Regions from separate parts of the Arthrobacter sp. MDT2-34-1 genome, predicted to be linked through region 1. Evidence: predicted binding sites of a transcription regulator. Region 1 holds the regulator's gene; the other holds the start of a gene.
The links. Region 1 encodes LexA, which represses DNA repair genes until DNA is damaged. Its sites were predicted from a motif close to TCGAACANNTGTTCGA; they were not measured.

Region 1 (8,177 bases):
TCCCGGAACCGTAGTCCAGTACGGTGACCTTGGGCGCAGCCGTCACAGGGCTCCCTTCGTCGAGGGAATGCCCTCGACACGTGGATCGGCTTCGACGGCGGCGCGGAGTGCCCGGGCGAAGGCCTTGAACTGGGCCTCGACGATGTGGTGGGGGTCCCTGCCGCCCAGCACGCGCATGTGCAGGCAGATCTGGGCGTGCAGTGTGATCGATTCGAACACGTGGCGGGTCAGCGATCCGGTGAAATGTCCGCCGATCAAGTGGTACTCCTGGCCTGCCGGTTCTCCCGTGTGCACCAGGTAGGGCCGGCCGGAGATGTCCACGACGGCGTGGGCCAGCGCCTCGTCCAGGGGCACCGTGGCTTCGCCGAAACGGCGGATCCCGGCTTTATTGCCCAGCGCTTCCTTCAGCGCGTCGCCGATGGTGATGGCGACATCTTCGACGGTGTGGTGCGCGTCGATGTGCGTGTCCCCGCTGGCCTTCACCGTCAGGTCGACGAGCGAGTGCTTCGCCAGGGCGGTGAGCATGTGGTCGTAGAACGGCACGGTGGTGCTGATCTCGGAACGGCCGGTGCCGTCGAGGTCCAGTTCAACCAGCACGGACGACTCGCTGGTAATGCGTTCGAGGCGTGCGGTACGTCCAGTGGTGGTTTCCACGGTCATGGGAGTCCTTTGACGAATTGGTCGACCGGCGCGAGCCGGTTCGCTCTTACTAGTTTAGGAGACGGGGCTCGCCACGAGGGCCTTGATGCCGTCGAGGAAGGCTGTGGTCTCGGCCTCAGTGCCGGCGGTTACCCGCAGATGGCCCGGGATCCCGACGTCGCGGATCAGCACGCCGGCTTCCAGCAGTCCCTGCCACACCGAGCGGGGGTCCTCCAACCCGCCGAAAAACACGAAGTTTGAGTCGGACGGCGCCGGGTCGAGTCCCAGCTCGGCCAGCCCGTCGACAATGCGGTCCCGCTGCGCCTTGATGTCTTCGACGTTGGCCAGCAGCGCATCGGCATGGTCCAACGCGGCCAGGGCCGTTGCCTGCGTGACGGCGGACAGGTGGTAGGGCAGGCGGACCAGGCGCAGCGCATCGGTAATCTGCGGTGCGGCGGCGAGGTACCCGACCCTGGCGCCTGCCAGCGCGAAGGCCTTGCTCATGGTGCGGGAAACGATGAGCCGCTCCCGCCCCGGCAACAGCGTCAGCGCGCTCGGCGTTCCGGCGTGGGCGAACTCGGCGTAGGCCTCGTCCACGATCACGATGGCCTTGGAGGCCTCCCCCGCTTCATACGCCGCCTCCACGACCTCAAGACCCAGGGCGGTGCCCGTCGGGTTGTTCGGCGAGCAAAGAACGACCACGTTTGCCCCGGAGTCGGCCACAGCGGCGGCGGCAGCGTCCGGGGACAGCGTGAAGTCTGCCCCCCGCGGGACGGCCAGATAATCCGTGTCCGTCCCGCTGGCCAGCAGCGGGTACATGGAATAGGTGGGCGGGAAGCTCAGCAGGGTGCGGCCGGGGCCGCCGAAGGCCTGGAGGATTTGCTGCAGGACCTCGTTCGATCCGTTGGCGGCCCAGATGTTCTCTGCGGTGAGGCCGTGCCCCAAGTAGCCGGCCAGCGCCGTCCTCAGCTTCGTGAACTCGCGATCCGGATACCGGTTCAGACCCGCGGCAGCCTCGCTGACGGCCGAGACGATGGCCTGACGGACAGCATCGGGCAGGCCATGGGTGTTTTCGTTGACGTTCAGGAGGACGGGAACCTCCAGCTGGGGCGCGCCATACGGCTCCAGGCCCCGGAGATTTTCCCGCAACGGCAGGCGGTTCAGGCGTTCTAGCTGCTCACTCACCGGTCCAGTTTAAGCTTCGGCCCGCCCGGGGCAGGAATCGGGCGGGCCGAAGCAGCTCATATTACGGCTGCCTCAGCGCGCCGACGGGACCAGCAGCTGCTGTCCGGCATGGACGACGTCCCCCTGGAGACCGTTCAGTTGCGCGATCTCGAAAATGACATCGTGGGGGTTGCGGTCCGGGGCGGACTGCACTGCGATGTCCCACAGTGTCTGGCCGCTGACGACCGTGACGGTCGCCGCCGGTCCAGGTCCCAGCCCCCCGGCGGCGGCCATTGCCGGAGCCGTGAAGAAACCGATCAGGGTCAGGGCTGCGGCCGCGGCGAGCATCAGCGGCAGGCCGATCAGCAACAAACGGCCGCGGCGGGTCAGCCGCAGGCCTGTGCTGGTACGAAGGCCGGCGGGCTGCGGTGCGAGCTGGGCGGACATGGTGCCACCTTTCCGATATTCGATCTATTTCGGCTGGTTTCGATCGTCTTGCAACGATATTCGAACGTATCTTCGAATGCGTCTCTTACAGTTTTAGCACTGGTGATCGAACATTGTCGAGACTCAGTCGAACAAATGTTTGAAATTCGCTACCGCCTCGCCTAGCGTTGTAAGCGTCGGGCGGCAGTAAGAGCAGTGCATCAGCCGCCACCGACAAAACAGTTGAGACAACAGTCCATGTGCGGTTCCGCTACGGCGCCGGCGCAGGGACCACTACGGGGAGACCGGGGCCGGACATGTCGGAAGAGACCACCACCACTGCCGGAGCGAAGCGACGCGGCCGGCCCGTCAAAGTGGGGCGCAGCCTGACGCCGCGGCAGAAGAAGATTCTGGAAACCATCCAGCGCTCCGTCATGTCCCACGGATACCCTCCGTCCATGCGCGAGATCGGTGACACGGTCGGTCTGGCAAGCCTGTCCAGCGTCACGCACCAGTTGGCCCAACTGGAGAAGATGGGCTACATCAGGCGGGACCCCAAGCGTCCCCGTGCCATGGAAATCCTGACCCCGCTGACACTCGAGCACGGGGGTGTGGAAATCGTCGGAGTCGATGAACCGCAACAGCTGCGCAGCTCCAGCGGCGTCGCCGTATCCGAGCTGACCACGTCATCCGACACGGCGATGGTGCCGCTGGTGGGAAGGATCGCAGCGGGCGGGCCGATCCTGGCGGACCAGGCGGTCGAGGACGTCATGCCCCTGCCGCGGCAACTGGTGGGACACGGCGAGTTGTTCATGCTCAGGGTCTCGGGCGATTCCATGATCGATGCGGCCATCTGTGACGGCGACTGGGTCGTGGTCCGCCAGCAGCACACGGCCGAGAACGGCGACATCGTGGCGGCGCTGCTCGACGACGAAGCAACGGTCAAGACCTTCCGGCAGCGCGACGGCCATACCTGGCTGTTGCCGCAGAATACCCAGTACGAACCGATTCTGGGCGACCACGCAACCATCATGGGCAAGGTTGTCTCGGTGATGCGGGCCCTCTGACGCGCCCGGTCTCCCCGGTCCGCGCTGCAGCCACCCCGGGATCCCCTGCCCGCACGGGCGGTCCCCGGGCAGGGCCCCGCTCGCTCCGGAACGGGCGTGCCCCCAGCCCGTTCAGGCTGAGGCCGTAGCCAGCCTTTCCAAGACCTGGCGGGCCGTGGCGCCGTCCTTGGTACTCCAGAAGGGCGGCAGGGCGCTGCGGAGGAAACTCCCGTAGCGCGCCGTCGCCAGCCGGGAGTCCAACACGGCCACCACTCCACGGTCGTTTGACGCGCGGATCAGCCTGCCGGCTCCCTGGGCCAGCCGCACGGCCGCATGGGTCGCCGAGACCGTCATGAAACCGTTTCCCCCGGACTGCGCCACGGACCGGGTTCGGGCAGTCGTGAGCGGGTCATCCGGCCGGGGGAACGGAATCCGGTCGATGACCACGAGCCGGCACGCGGAACCGGGAACGTCGACGCCCTGCCAGAGCGTCATGGTGCCGAACAGGCAGGTGTCGGGCTCTTCGGCGAATTGGCGGACCAGCGCGCCCATCGACGATTCGCCCTGGCACAGGATGGTCAGGTCGGTGCGCCCGCGCATCTCGGCCGCGGCTTCTTCTGCCGCACGCCGCGAGGAGAACAGGCCCAGGGCGCCGCCGCGCGAGGCCAGCAGCAGCTCCTCGAGTTCATCGAGCTGTTCCGGGCTGGTGCCCCGGCCCGGCTTCGGCAGATGCGACGCCACGTAGAGCACGCCCTGCCTGGGGTAATCGAAGGGGCTGCCCACGTCCACGCTGGAATAGGCGGGCGCGCCGGCTCCGAGCAGTCCGAGCGACCCGGCGACGGCATCGAAGGTCCCCCCGACCGACAACGTCGCCGATGTCAGCACAACGGTATGGTCGTCGAACAAGCCCTCACGCAGCCGGGACGCCACCGAGAGCGGCGCTATGTTCAACGTTGCCGGCTGGTCGTCATTGGCGGCGTAGTCGCCGGCCTCGCCATAGGTGCTGGGACGGGTCGCCCAGATGACCTCCCGGGAGTCCGGAGCGGACAGCAGCCGTTCGGCCAGTTCCAGCACGGCCGCGAGCCGTGAGCGCGCCATCTGCCGTCCGCCGTCCGCTGCCCCCGCACCCTCGGGCTTCGAGTCGGAGAGCGCCGCGCGGGCCGCTTCCCGTACCTGCGCAAGAACCAGCTCATGCTCCTCGCGGAGGCCGGCCGCCAGCAGGCCGGTGGGCACCGACTGCAGGACGTCCTCCAGCGCATCGGCGGCGGAGTTCAAAGGCTCCACGCTGATCCCCGTGTGTTTGCGTGCCGTCGAGGCGGCGGTACGCACCATGGCGGCGGAGAGTTGCCCCGCGACGGCGCTGGTGACGCGGTCCTGCAGCTCATGGGCCTCGTCGATGACCACCACGTCATAGTCCGGGAGTACCGCGACGCCCTCGAAGGCGTTGATGGCCAGCATGGCATGGTTCGTGATCACGATGTCTGCCTCCGCCGCGCGGCCCCGTGCCAGTTCGCTGAAGCACTCGGCGGCCAGGGGACACTTCTGGGCGCCCAGGCACTCCATGGAGCCGACGGAGACCTGCCGCCAGGCCCGATCGCTGACACCGGGCACCAGTTCATCCCGATCCCCGGTTTCGGTCTCGTGCGCCCACTCGCGCAGGCGCACGACTTCCTTGCCCAGCGCGCCCGAGGCGCCGGAAGCCGACGCTGCGCCGGCCGGAGAAGGATGCGGCACCGCGTCCTCGCCGAGGCTGAACAGTGCCGCCGGCGCGTCCTCGTCCGGAAAGCCGCCCGCGAGCTTGTGCAGGCAGAGGTAATTGTTCCTGCCCTTGAGCAAAGCGACGTCCAGCGGCCTGGGCAGCTCGTCGGCGACGGCCTCCAACAGCCGGGGCAGATCCCGCTTGACGATCTGCGATTGCAGCGCCAATGTTGCGGTGGAGACGATCGCCGGCTTCTCCCCCTCCAGCGCCTGGACCATGAGCGGCACCAAGTAGGCCAGCGACTTGCCGGTGCCTGTGCCCGCCTGCACCAGCAGGTGTTGCCGGCGCTCGAAGGCCTCGGCTACTTTCGCCGCCATCTCGTGCTGCCCGGCACGGTGCTGCCCGCCCATCTCCTGTACGGCGACGTCAAGCAGCCGCAGCGCCTCACCGGCGGGAACCTGGACGTCAGTCATGCCGCAGGAACTGTTCCAGCTCCGATGCCAGGCCCTCGCGCACCATCACGTCGAGCCGCGTGCCGTCCCCGCCATGCTCCATGGAGAGGATCTCGGCGTCTTCGTTGTGCAGGCGGCTAATCACTTCGCCGCGGTCGTAGGGCACCAGCAGCTGCAGCTTCACACTCGGCCGCGGGATCGTCTCGCTGACGAGCCGAAGCAGCTCATCGATGCCCTGCCCGGTCCGCGCCGAGACCACGACGTGCCGCGGTTCACGCTGGCGCAGTCGCTCGACCACGAACGGATCGGCGGCATCGGCCTTGTTCAAGACGACGATTTCCGGAATATGCCGTGCTTCGATTTCGGTCAGCACCTCGCGCACGGCGGCGATCTGGCCCTCCGGGTCGGGATGCGAGACGTCGACGACGTGCAGGATGACGTCGGCGTCGGCAACCTCCTCCAGGGTGGAGCGGAAGGCTTCCACCAGCTGCGTCGGCAACGACCGGACGAACCCTACCGTGTCGGCGAGCGTGTAACCGATACCGTCCGGTGTTTCCGCCCGGCGGACGGTCGGATCCAAGGTGGCGAAGAGCGCGTTCTCGACCAGCACACCCGCATCGGTCAGGCGGTTGAGCAGCGACGACTTGCCGGCATTGGTGTAGCCGGCGATTGCCACCGACGGCACGGCATTGCGGCGGCGGTTGGCGCGCTTGGTTTCCCGTGCGGGCTTCATGCCGGTGATCTCCCGGCGCAGCTTCGCCATCCGGGTACGGATGCGCCGGCGGTCCAGCTCGATCTTCGTCTCACCGGGCCCGCGGGAACCAATGCCGCCGCCGGCCGCCCCCACCCGGCCGCCGGCCTGCCTGGACATGGACTCGCCCCAGCCTCGGAGCCTGGGCAGCAGATACTCAAGCTGGGCCAACTCTACCTGGGCCTTGCCTTCGCGGCTCTTGGCATGCTGCGCGAAAATATCCAGGATGAGCGCGGTGCGGTCAATGACCTTGACCTTCACGATGTCTTCCAAACCGCGGCGCTGCGACGGCGACAGCTCGCCGTCGACAATGACCGTGTCGGCGCCGGTGGACATCACAATGTCGCGCAGTTCCTGGGCCTTGCCGGAGCCCAGGAAAGTCCCCGGATCCGGCTTCAGCCGGCGCTGGACAATACCGTCCAGCACCTCGGAGCCGGCTGTCTCGGCCAGCGCTGCCAGCTCCCGCAAGGAATTGTCGGCGTCGTCGGCCGTGCCTTCGGTCCAGAGACCGGCGAGGACAACGCGCTCCAGGCGCAGCTGCCGGTACTCAACCTCGGTGACGTCCTCAAGCTCGGTGGACAGGCCGGCTACGCGCCGCAGGGCGCGGCGTTCCGCGAGGTCCTGCTGGTCGCCGTCGAATTCGGAATGCTCGGCATCAAGTTCGGAGAGTGCCTGGGCTCTGCCGCCGACGCCCTGTTTGCCTCGCGCCGCGGTGTCGCGGGCCAGGATTCGGTCGATGACCGCCTGGATCTCGTCAGGCGTCATTTCCGGTTCCGGTGTCGGCTGGGGGTGGTTGGTGGTCATGCTCTCCTTCGAAATGTCCGTGGTCTTATCGTAGTCCTCCGGGATGCGGCCGGCAGAGCCCGAAGATGCAGTTTGTGGATGATTCGCCAAAAGTCCTCCTGGCATGGGCCCGGGCGCTGCCGGGCGGGAAAGGCGGGGCTGCCGCCCGGCCGGGCGGCAGGGCAAGCAGCGGGTGCCGGGGACCGCCGCAGCCCTTGCGGCGGCTGCGGCACCGGATCAGAAGGGACTCGAGTGAGCCTTCGGGAACGGTGATTGCCCGGCGGCCGGGGAGGTCAAGGCCTCAACCATCGGCACGCGCTGTCCGCCTACGAGCGGAGACAGCAGGTTACGGCGCAATCACAGCTTTTTCATGCCTCCCACGGTATCAGAGCGGACGTTGCTTAGGTGGGCCTAGATACCGATTCCGCGGGCTGCGCACTAATCTGGCCGATTATGGGAACAGAGCACTACTTCAGCGCGCAACCAGGCAATCCCGAGGTTCGCCGCACCCTCGCCGTCGAGCTGGATGGCCGCATGCGGCAGCTGCAAACAGCTGGAGGCATCTTCAGTCCGGACGGCCTCGACAAGGGCACGGCGGTGCTTTTGGACGAGGTCCCTCCGCCTGCTCCGGAAGGCAACCTGCTCGACATCGGCTGCGGGTGGGGACCGCTCGCGCTCACCATGGGGCTGAAGTCCCCCGATGCCACGGTGCTGGCCGTGGATGTCAATGAACGCAGCATCGCCCTGACCAACGACAACGCCGCGTCGCTGGGGCTGGCCAACGTCCGTGCCTGCCGCCCGGAAGACGTTGACCCGGCCCTGCAGTTCCACACCATCTGGTCCAATCCTCCGATTCGGATCGGCAAGAGCGAGCTTCACGCACTGTTGCTGATGTGGCTGCCCCGCCTCGCACCCGGGGGCACCGCCTGGCTGGTCGTCCAGAAGAACCTGGGATCGGACTCGCTGCAGCGCTGGCTCGCGGCCGAACTGCCGTCAGACTACGCGGTCAGCCGTGAAAGCACCGCAAAGACGTTCCGGGTGCTCTGCGTGCGGCGGGCCGGCTGAGCCGCTTCGGTCAGGCCACCACGCCTCGGGACACGAGCACGGCGGGGCCGCTCAGCTCCACATGTTCCCGTCCGTCGGCCGCAGGGATGAACCGGACCCGGACAACGCCGCCCGGCACGCCGACCTGCCAGTCGTCGGGTGCGCCCGCACCC
Region 2 (8,177 bases), on a different contig from region 1:
GGCTGAGCCTTTGGCGACGAACGCACGGTTGGGCTTGTTCGAGGAGCGGAAACAGCCGCCGCCCTCGCCTGCGTCCGGGTAGAGCGAGAAGAACCATCCGGCAGCGGTGAGCCGGCCATGTGAAGAGCCGACAGCAGAAGTAGACATTGGGACCCCAGGAGAACGAAACCGACAAGGAATCGCTGAAGTCCGCCAAAAAGCAGAAGAAGAAAGATTCGGCTAAGACAGGGGCTTCAGCATCCGGTCTCGCTCCGGATGGGCCCTCTCTGTTTTAACCGTGAGCATTATCGGGAACGCGGGCCTACCACGTCGCTCGGCCCTCAGGACGGCCACCCTGCATATTAAGTATCTATCCGGCCCTGAGTTGGTTCTGCCGGTTACTGCTAGCGCCTATCCTGCCACACGAATTACACGGCTGTCACTAGCTGCCGCGTAACCGTTCGTCCTCGGACGCAGAGCGTCCTGCGGGCGCTGCGTTACTTGCCACGTCCATTGTGGCTGGCTTGGGTGCGTTTGTTCACTTGCTTCCGAGTTATGTTGCTATTTCAAGTAAAGCTGCGGCTTCGCCGCACCTCGCCTTACCCAGCGGACAAGGCTCCGTACACAATGCTTGCCGCCAACGACATCACCCATCCAACTAACACACCGACGGCTACCTGCGATCTGGACTTCTTGTTGGGAAGAACTAATTCGAAGGCCGGTATCAGCCACCGGATACCAAACCATTGTGCGTAGAAAACTGCGGGCATAAGCACGCTCAGCCACCACGTAGCTTCCACAGACTCAGGCCGTATCACTTGCATCAGCGAGTAGATAAAACCGAGCGTAGTCGCTGCTAGAAGAGGAATTAAAAACCCTGGGCTTCGCATCCACCAATTTGCCGGTCGTTGTTGGCGGAAAATCTCCTTGAGCCGGTTGATTGCACCATTTACGAACATTTCATCGCCGACCACGACAGCTTCCGCGCCGCCCCGATTCATAGAGATTTTGATACCGTCTCCCGTTGAGTCGAAGACACGCCCGTACTCCATCTCCACTTCGCGAACTTGCCTGACATTGAGCCTATCGAGGACGGCATTAGGTTCTCCGGTGTCCTTCGTGTTGAACTCTTTGTACATAACCGTCATTGCGGGAACCATAGCCTTCAAGGCCAATTGATCACTGATCTTGACGTAATCAATATTGGTTTTCTTCAACAGGTGCCCAAGGTATTCCTTCGTATGGGGTTTAAGGTCTTCTTTAAAAAACTCAGCAGCCTCCTCCATCCGCTCTTCGAATTCCCGCACTTCAGAGGCGCGGCTTTGGGCTTGTTCGGTGACAACCTTCGCCAGAGCGTCTTGCTGGAGGGAGATAAACAGGGCGACCAATCTTGCCAGGTCGTCAGGACTCCCATGCCACGGCGAGGATTGAATTGACCCCTTTGAACGCCTTGCTGATGATGTGCTCACGTAGCCCGTGCCTTCCGCAATCCGATGATCTCCGACCACTATTGTGCCTCAGGCATCTATTTGTAGTTAACCGTTTAGTAGGACGTGCTGCGTATCGAACACCCCGACCTCCTCGCTTCCGCTGTAGGTGCATGGCCCGCCCGTCCTGCACCCCGTATAACCTCGGTCCATTTGACGAGCCATCCGGGCTTCACGACCTTACTGCGTCGGGTGACACAAGTCGGGAAGGCTACCTTGCTGCGACTGCGCACAAGGGGTCATATTTACAAGTTGTCCCGTTGTTGACGTCGGTGCGGCCGCCGGCCCACCACGGGATGATGTGGTGGGCTTCGGTCCAGAACGCGGGCATGCTGCACCCGGGGAAGGCGCAGCCCTTGTCCCGGGCGACCAGGGCCCGGCGGATGGCGCGGTTGAAGAACCGTTGGGACCGGCCCAGGTCCAGGATTTCGCCCTCGGATCCCAGGACGGCCGGAATGATTTCGGCGTCGCAGGCCATCCGGCGGACCGTGGTGGCCGAGACCGGGCCGTTGAAGACCGCGCTACCGCCGCCGGAGAGCAGTCCGGCCAGCTGGTCGTATCCGGTGGTGACGATCACCTGGGTGCGGTGCCCGCCCGAGTCCGGAAGCCTGCCGGTGTTCAGCGCGATCCGGCACGCCCCGACCAGTCCCGCGAGCAGCTTCTGCGCCCGGGTGGCGCCATCCATCGCCTCCACCACGGCCGGATCCACGCCGGCGAAATCATCCCTGCCGGGGCGACCGGCTCCGGCAGCCGCGCTGCCCTCCGCAGCGGCCCCGTCCGTCCCACCCGCATCAACGGCACCGACTCCGCCCCTGCCCGCTTCCGTGGTACCGGTGCCGGTTCCAGTTCCAGTTCCAGTTCCAGTTCCAGTTCCAGTTCCAGTTCCAGTTCCAGTTCCAGTTCCATCATGGTTACCGCCGCCGTTGGCCGTGCCGGCGACCGTGGTTCCGCCACCTTCGGTGCGGGACTCCCCAGAACCGGCCGGTCCCGCGTCGGACGGGCTGTTGGCGGCAGGGTGGGTGGCGGCAGGGGCTGTGGCGGCGGTTTCGATGGCGTCGGGGCGGATCCTTGGGTTCGCGGCGCTGTTCATCACGGTGGCGAGGGCTTCGTACTGGGCGTCGGTGGTGTTGATGACGAACTGGTGCAGCCCGCGGCGCCGGCCGCGGTAGAACATGCCCTGCCGGGCCCGCAGTTCCTCCTGGGACGGTTCGGCACCGTCCTGGTCGACCGCCGTTTCCCACGTCCTGGCCACCATCACCAGGGTGTCCGCGTCGGCGTCCGCGGCCTGCCGGACCAGTGACGCTTCCATCGCCTGCAACGCCTGCGGGCTACCGGCGTGGCGGGCCCGGTCCAGGGAATCGACCACCAGGGCCGCGGCCTGGCCGCTGACCTGCCCGCCGGCCATGGCCTCGGCCAAGACCGGCAGCGCCGGCGCACCCGGTTCCCCGTCCAGCCGGACCGGCGCGGTGATCGCCTTGCCGACCCGTAGCCGGCGCCGCGCCTCGACAATCCCGATTCCCAGCCGGGAGCGCAGATACTCCGCCGTGTTGGCGAACTCCGTCTTGCGGCGGCGCCGCACCTGCTGCGCCCCGGACTCCTCCGGGGCCGCGGTGGTCGCGCTCCCGGTGCTGATCGCCGCGGCCGGGTCCGCCCACTCCCCCGCCCCCGCGATGCCCGACGCGGCGGCACCGGGCTCCGCGGTGTTTTCCCCGATGGCGGCGATATCCGCCCGCTCCACTCCGGCGTCTGCGCCGGCGGCGGCGCTGGCTCCGAGTCCTGCCGCCGCGTGTTCCCCGTTGGCGGCGATGTCCGCCCGCTCCACCGCGTGGGCGCCGACCGCCTGCAGGAACTCCACGAGCTTCGACACGCCCTCGACCGCCGCCACCGTGTTGGCCAGGTCCCGGGTGCACAGGGACGACAACTCAACGGGGAAGCGGTCGGCGACATCCTGCAGCAGGACACACGCCTGGCCCAGGGGTGCTTCCATCTCCCCGGTGCGGTCCAACGGTGCAAGAGCCATACCACAATTTTATTCGTACACACATTCGATAGCCATCAAAAGGGCCCAGTGTGTAGGAGTAGTGCCACGCAACTGAAGCAACTGGTGAACAGAGGTTTGATTTCGCGGCAAAGAAATAGCGGCCGCCTGCGAACGGTGCAGGCGGCCGTGCAGCTGCCCGCGAACCGTCGCGCAGCTGCACTTCGGTGGTAATCATTTCGCAGCTCCGGGAAGGCGGACCGCAACCGGTGGGTCATCCCTGTGACCGTCGGATTGCTCACGTGTGAAGGTTACCGGGACCGGGCGCGGCTTTCGGCAGCGCGGCGGAATCCGGTAAGGGCGGTACGTGGTCTTAGGGGTGACGAAGAAATGGTCTGCAATCTCTCTTGCTTGAAGAGGTAGGGGTTTGGGCAACGGCGATGCACGTCTGAAGCGTCACCTTCGTTGAACATTCATTACGTATCCCCAAACTGCAGTCGCGAGCAATACAACAGCGCACAGAAGGATAGCTGCTTTAGGAACTGCTTGACTCGAATCCAAAACGAGCGCGGCGAATAGCGCCGCCAACAGTGCAAAGATCGCCATGGACATATATACAGCGATATGCTGCCTCTTACGCATGCCCTGCCTCGATTCGCTTGGGCTGACTGCACTTGAACAAGAGTCCGCAGCTCCTATGCTCGGTGCCCGCGGAGACCACGGCCCCAACCACTAGCGGAGCCGCAGCAGCCCCCACTACAGTCCGCCCACGGTGAGCACCGGCGAGAGGACGGGCGGGATGTCCAGCGGGGCACGCCGAGCTCCTGCTCGACGACGATCGGGTCCCACCCGCCGCCGTATTAGATGCGTGTACTAGACATGAACCTGCCTCCCCGGTATTGGAACGAGTGTAATGCAGGTCACACAAATAGGAGATAGCCTCGGTCCGAACGTATCGGACCGGGGCTATTTTCCTATGTCTGCTAGGAAACAGGGTAAAAGTTCCGAAATTTTAGCGCTTCAGGTTAGTCAGTTCCTGCAGCACCTCGTCGGAGGTGGTGATGATGCGGGCGTTGGCCTGGAAGCCGCGCTGCGCGACGATCAGGTTGGTGAATTCCTGCGACAGGTCAACGTTCGACATTTCCAGCGAGCCGCCGGAGAGTGTACCGAGGCCACCGGTGCCGGCGGTTCCAAGTTCCACCTGGCCGGAGTTGGCCGTGACGCGGTACGACGAAGAGCCAGCCTTTTCAAGGCCTGCCGGGTTGGTGAAGTTGGCCAGTGCAACGCGGCCGACGACAGCCTGGTCCCCGTTACTAAAGGATCCCATGAGTGTGCCATCCGGGCTCATGGTGAAGGATTCAAGGGTTCCGGCCGCACGACCGTTCTGACTGTCGAATCCAACGGTAGTCATGCCTGCGTAACCGCTGAGACTCGTCAGATTAACGTTGATGCCGTCAACCGCCATGGGGCCGCTAGGCGTCAGGACGCCGTTCCCGTTGAGCGCAAGCGATGCACCGACAGTCCCGCTGCCGGTCTTGGAGACATCCCAGCCGTCTGGTGTCCGAGTGAACGTCAGGGAGAGGCTGGCCTTGGTGCCGTCCGCCTTAAAGACCTCAACATCGCGGACGAGGGCATCTGCTTGCTTCGCGTCAGACGGAAGGTTCCCTGCGAGCACTGCCTCGGAAGTGGCACGGGCCTTGGAAATGGCGTCGGGGGAAAGATCGATTGCGCCAATGGGGCCGCCAACGGGCATGTTTCCGTCGGCATCTGCCATCCAGCCCTGCAGGATTGCACCGTCCGGGGAGACGAGGCGCCCCATGGAATCGAGTTCGAAGGCGCCGGCGCGGGTGTAGAGCTGCTCGCCGCCCTTGGTGGTGACGAAGAATCCGTCGCCGGAGATCATCATGTCGGTGGCCTTGCCCGTGGCCTGCGAGGAGCCCTGGGTGAAGTTGGTGGAGATGCCGGCCACCTGCACGCCGAGGCCCACCTGTGCGGGATTGGTGCCGCCGGCCTGGGCCTGCGGGCCGCCTGCGCCCTGCGTCATCTGGGACAGGGTGTCCTGGAACTGGACGGAGGAGGCCTTGAAGCCGGTGGTGTTGACGTTGGCGATGTTGTTGCCGGTGACATCAAGCATGGTCTGGTGGGAGCGGAGTCCGGAGATTCCGGAGTAGAGCGAGCGGAGCATGATCAGCGCCTTTCGGAGGGTGGAACGGACGGGTAATTCAGTGATTGGGAAAATTTGGTGGCGGCATAAGCCGGCTTAGGGGGAAACATCTCAGGCGGCGGCACCCCCGGTGGTACCGGCGGCGCTGGCCACGGAGTCGGTGCCCGGCGCATCGGTGCCGCTGGCACCCGAGGCAGCACCGGCGTCGTTGGCACCCAAGCCGGAGGCGCCGGCGTCGTTGGTGGCTTCACCAGTACCCGACTCCCCCGGGGCGCCGGCCGCGGTGATCCCGGCGACCAGATCCAGCGGGATTTCCCGGCCGTCAACGATCACCTGCGGGACCGGCCCGGCATAGGACACCGAAGTGGCGGTTCCCGTGACGAGCGAACCGTCCGCGCCGTAGTAGCTGACCTCGCGGCCCACCAGCGACGCGGCTACGCCACGCATCTGCAGGGAGAAGTTCTCCTCGCTGGTGGTGGTCATGGTCGCGATGCTTTCCATCATGGCCAGCTGCGTGGACTGCGAGATCATCTGGTTGGTGTCCATCGGCGAGCTGGGGTCCTGGTTCTGCAGCTGGGTGACCAGCAGGTGCATGAACATCTCGCCGTCCATGGACTGCTTCGGTGCGCGCACGGGCGGGGCGGTATACGTCGGGGCGACTGTGCCAACGGGCGCGACTGAGTCGGTGGGCATGGTTCTCCTTGTCTCAGGCCAGCACGTCGAGGCTGGTCGATATCCCGTAGGGGCGTCTCAGGGCGGATGGGTCGGTGGTGTCCGGGGCCGGGTCGGCGGCGGTTCGGGTGGCCGCGCCGGGGCGGCCTTCCTGCCCCTGGGGGCCGCCGGAGGGCCGGCCGTCGGGGCCGAACTGCATGCCGGGGCGCGCATCGTTCGGGCGGTTCTGGTTGGACAGGTCAAGGTTGGCGTTCAGGCCGGTGGCCGCAAGATCGCGCTTCAGGTCGGCCATGACGGCGCGCAAGGCGTCGCGGCCCGCGTCATTCGGCGCGAAGAGCTCCACGCGGACGCCCTCCCCCGTCACGTGGGCTCGGACGGTAACCGGGCCCAGGTTGTCAGGGGTGACGCTGATGGTCATCACGTGCTCGCCGGGCTTGGCCTGCGCGAGGGTGAAGAGCGGGCGGGCCACCTGCGCGGTGAACGGCAGCTGCTGGTGCGGCGGGACGGGAGCGGGCGCCGTGGCGGGAGCGGCAGCCGCCGGCTGGGACACCGGGACCGGCTGCGCGGCGACCGGCACCTGGAGGCCCGGCTGCAGCTGTTCGCTCTCGCCGCGCACAGCTGCGGCCGCGGCTGTGGCGGTCGCTGCCGTTGCGGCCACACCAGTCGCGGCTCCGCCGTGAGCCGGAGTGCCCGGGGCGGGTTGTCCGGGAAGCACGACGCCGGTGGTCTGCTGCGTAGGAATGGTCGCCTGGGCTGCGGGCTGGGTGGGAGCCGGTTGCGCGACAGGGTCGGCGGGCTGGCTCCGGGCTGCGTCGCCTGTCCCGGCCACCGGCTCCACGCCGGTTCCGGCCGCGGGGGTTGTCGCGGCGGCTGTCGCTGCTCCAGCGGCCGGCCCGGGTGCACCGGTGTCTGTTGCGGCAGCACGTGCCAAGGTGACAGCCGGACTTCCTGCGCCTTGCCCGGCGACGCCCTCGCCGTCAACATGGCCAGCGGCGGACGGGGCACCAGCCAGGGTTGCTGCTGCTGCGGCGTGGGAAGCAGCGTGGCTAACCGGGCTGGCGACAACGGATGCTCCGGCGCCGCCTGCGGTGCCGTGGGCAGAGACAGGCCAGCGACCGGTACCGATAAATGCACCGGCTGCACCCGCTACACCGAGGCCATTGGAAGCGCCCCCGCCGGCCGACTGCTCACGTCCAGCGGCAGCATCGGCTGGCACCGCGGGCTGAGCCGCGTCGCCACCCTCTTCGCTGACCTGCGTGACCGCGATCGTCGTTTCGCCGGCGGTGAGGCCTTGCCCGGCAAGGAGCGGCCAGGGCACTGGATCAGTGGCTGCGGTACTGCGGGCCGGACCTGTGACAGAACCGGTGGTGCCGGCGCCTGGCTGCGATGCAGCACCGCGACCGGCTTCGGCCCGGGCAGTTCCGGACTCGGCGGCACCCGCGGCACCGGCGGCAGCCTCGGCACCGCCCCCGGCGGAGGCACCGCCGTCGTGCTTGGAACGCTTGGCGGAAGCAGCGGAACCGTGCCTCAGCGCATCCTGCATGGCGGCGTCGAAGCCGGGAGACGAGGAGCGCGCGGCAGCCGGCGCGCCGGCACGGGCGGAGGACGCCGGGGCGACGGGCAGGGAGTTCACGGGCAGGCTCATGCGGTTCGTCCCCTCGCCATGGCCGCCTGCGCGGCGGCCAGCAGGTCGGTCAGCTGTCCGGCGCCGCCGGAGCCCTGACCGCCGTTGATCGAGGCCAGTCCAGTGTTTCCGGTCTGGCCGGAGAGCATGGCGGTGATCGCGCCGGCCGTGCCGTTCTGCCCGGTGAGCATGGAGCTCAGCCCAGTGGACGTAGAGAGCTGGGCTGCGCCGATCAGTTCGGTCAGCGCGCTCTGCTGGTCCGCGCTCAATCCG

Region 2: AC5RVV_RS05910 (HNH endonuclease signature motif containing protein) is a predicted target of LexA. The motif match lies at 3,500-3,515, and genes of this name have one in related genera.

Annotation. Positions count from the first base shown of each region.
Region 1 covers NZ_JBNHGO010000004.1:29,665-37,841, forward strand. Annotated here, with positions in the region: gene hisH (imidazole glycerol phosphate synthase subunit HisH) at 1-46, opposite strand, end outside; gene hisB (imidazoleglycerol-phosphate dehydratase HisB) at 43-660, opposite strand; gene AC5RVV_RS16005 (histidinol-phosphate transaminase) at 715-1,824, opposite strand; gene AC5RVV_RS16010 (LysM peptidoglycan-binding domain-containing protein) at 1,897-2,250, opposite strand; gene lexA (transcriptional repressor LexA) at 2,547-3,296, shown strand; gene AC5RVV_RS16020 (ATP-dependent DNA helicase) at 3,408-5,447, opposite strand; gene hflX (GTPase HflX) at 5,440-6,981, opposite strand; gene AC5RVV_RS16030 (class I SAM-dependent methyltransferase) at 7,414-8,025, shown strand; gene dapF (diaminopimelate epimerase) at 8,036-8,177, opposite strand, start outside.
Region 2 covers NZ_JBNHGO010000001.1:1,295,866-1,304,042, forward strand. Annotated here, with positions in the region: gene AC5RVV_RS05900 (rolling circle replication-associated protein) at 1-147, opposite strand, end outside; gene AC5RVV_RS05905 (hypothetical protein) at 579-1,448, opposite strand; gene AC5RVV_RS05910 (HNH endonuclease signature motif containing protein) at 1,678-3,486, opposite strand; gene AC5RVV_RS05915 (flagellar hook protein FlgE) at 4,457-5,629, opposite strand; gene AC5RVV_RS05920 (flagellar hook assembly protein FlgD) at 5,720-6,301, opposite strand; gene AC5RVV_RS05925 (flagellar hook-length control protein FliK) at 6,315-7,925, opposite strand; gene AC5RVV_RS05930 (C40 family peptidase) at 7,922-8,177, opposite strand, start outside.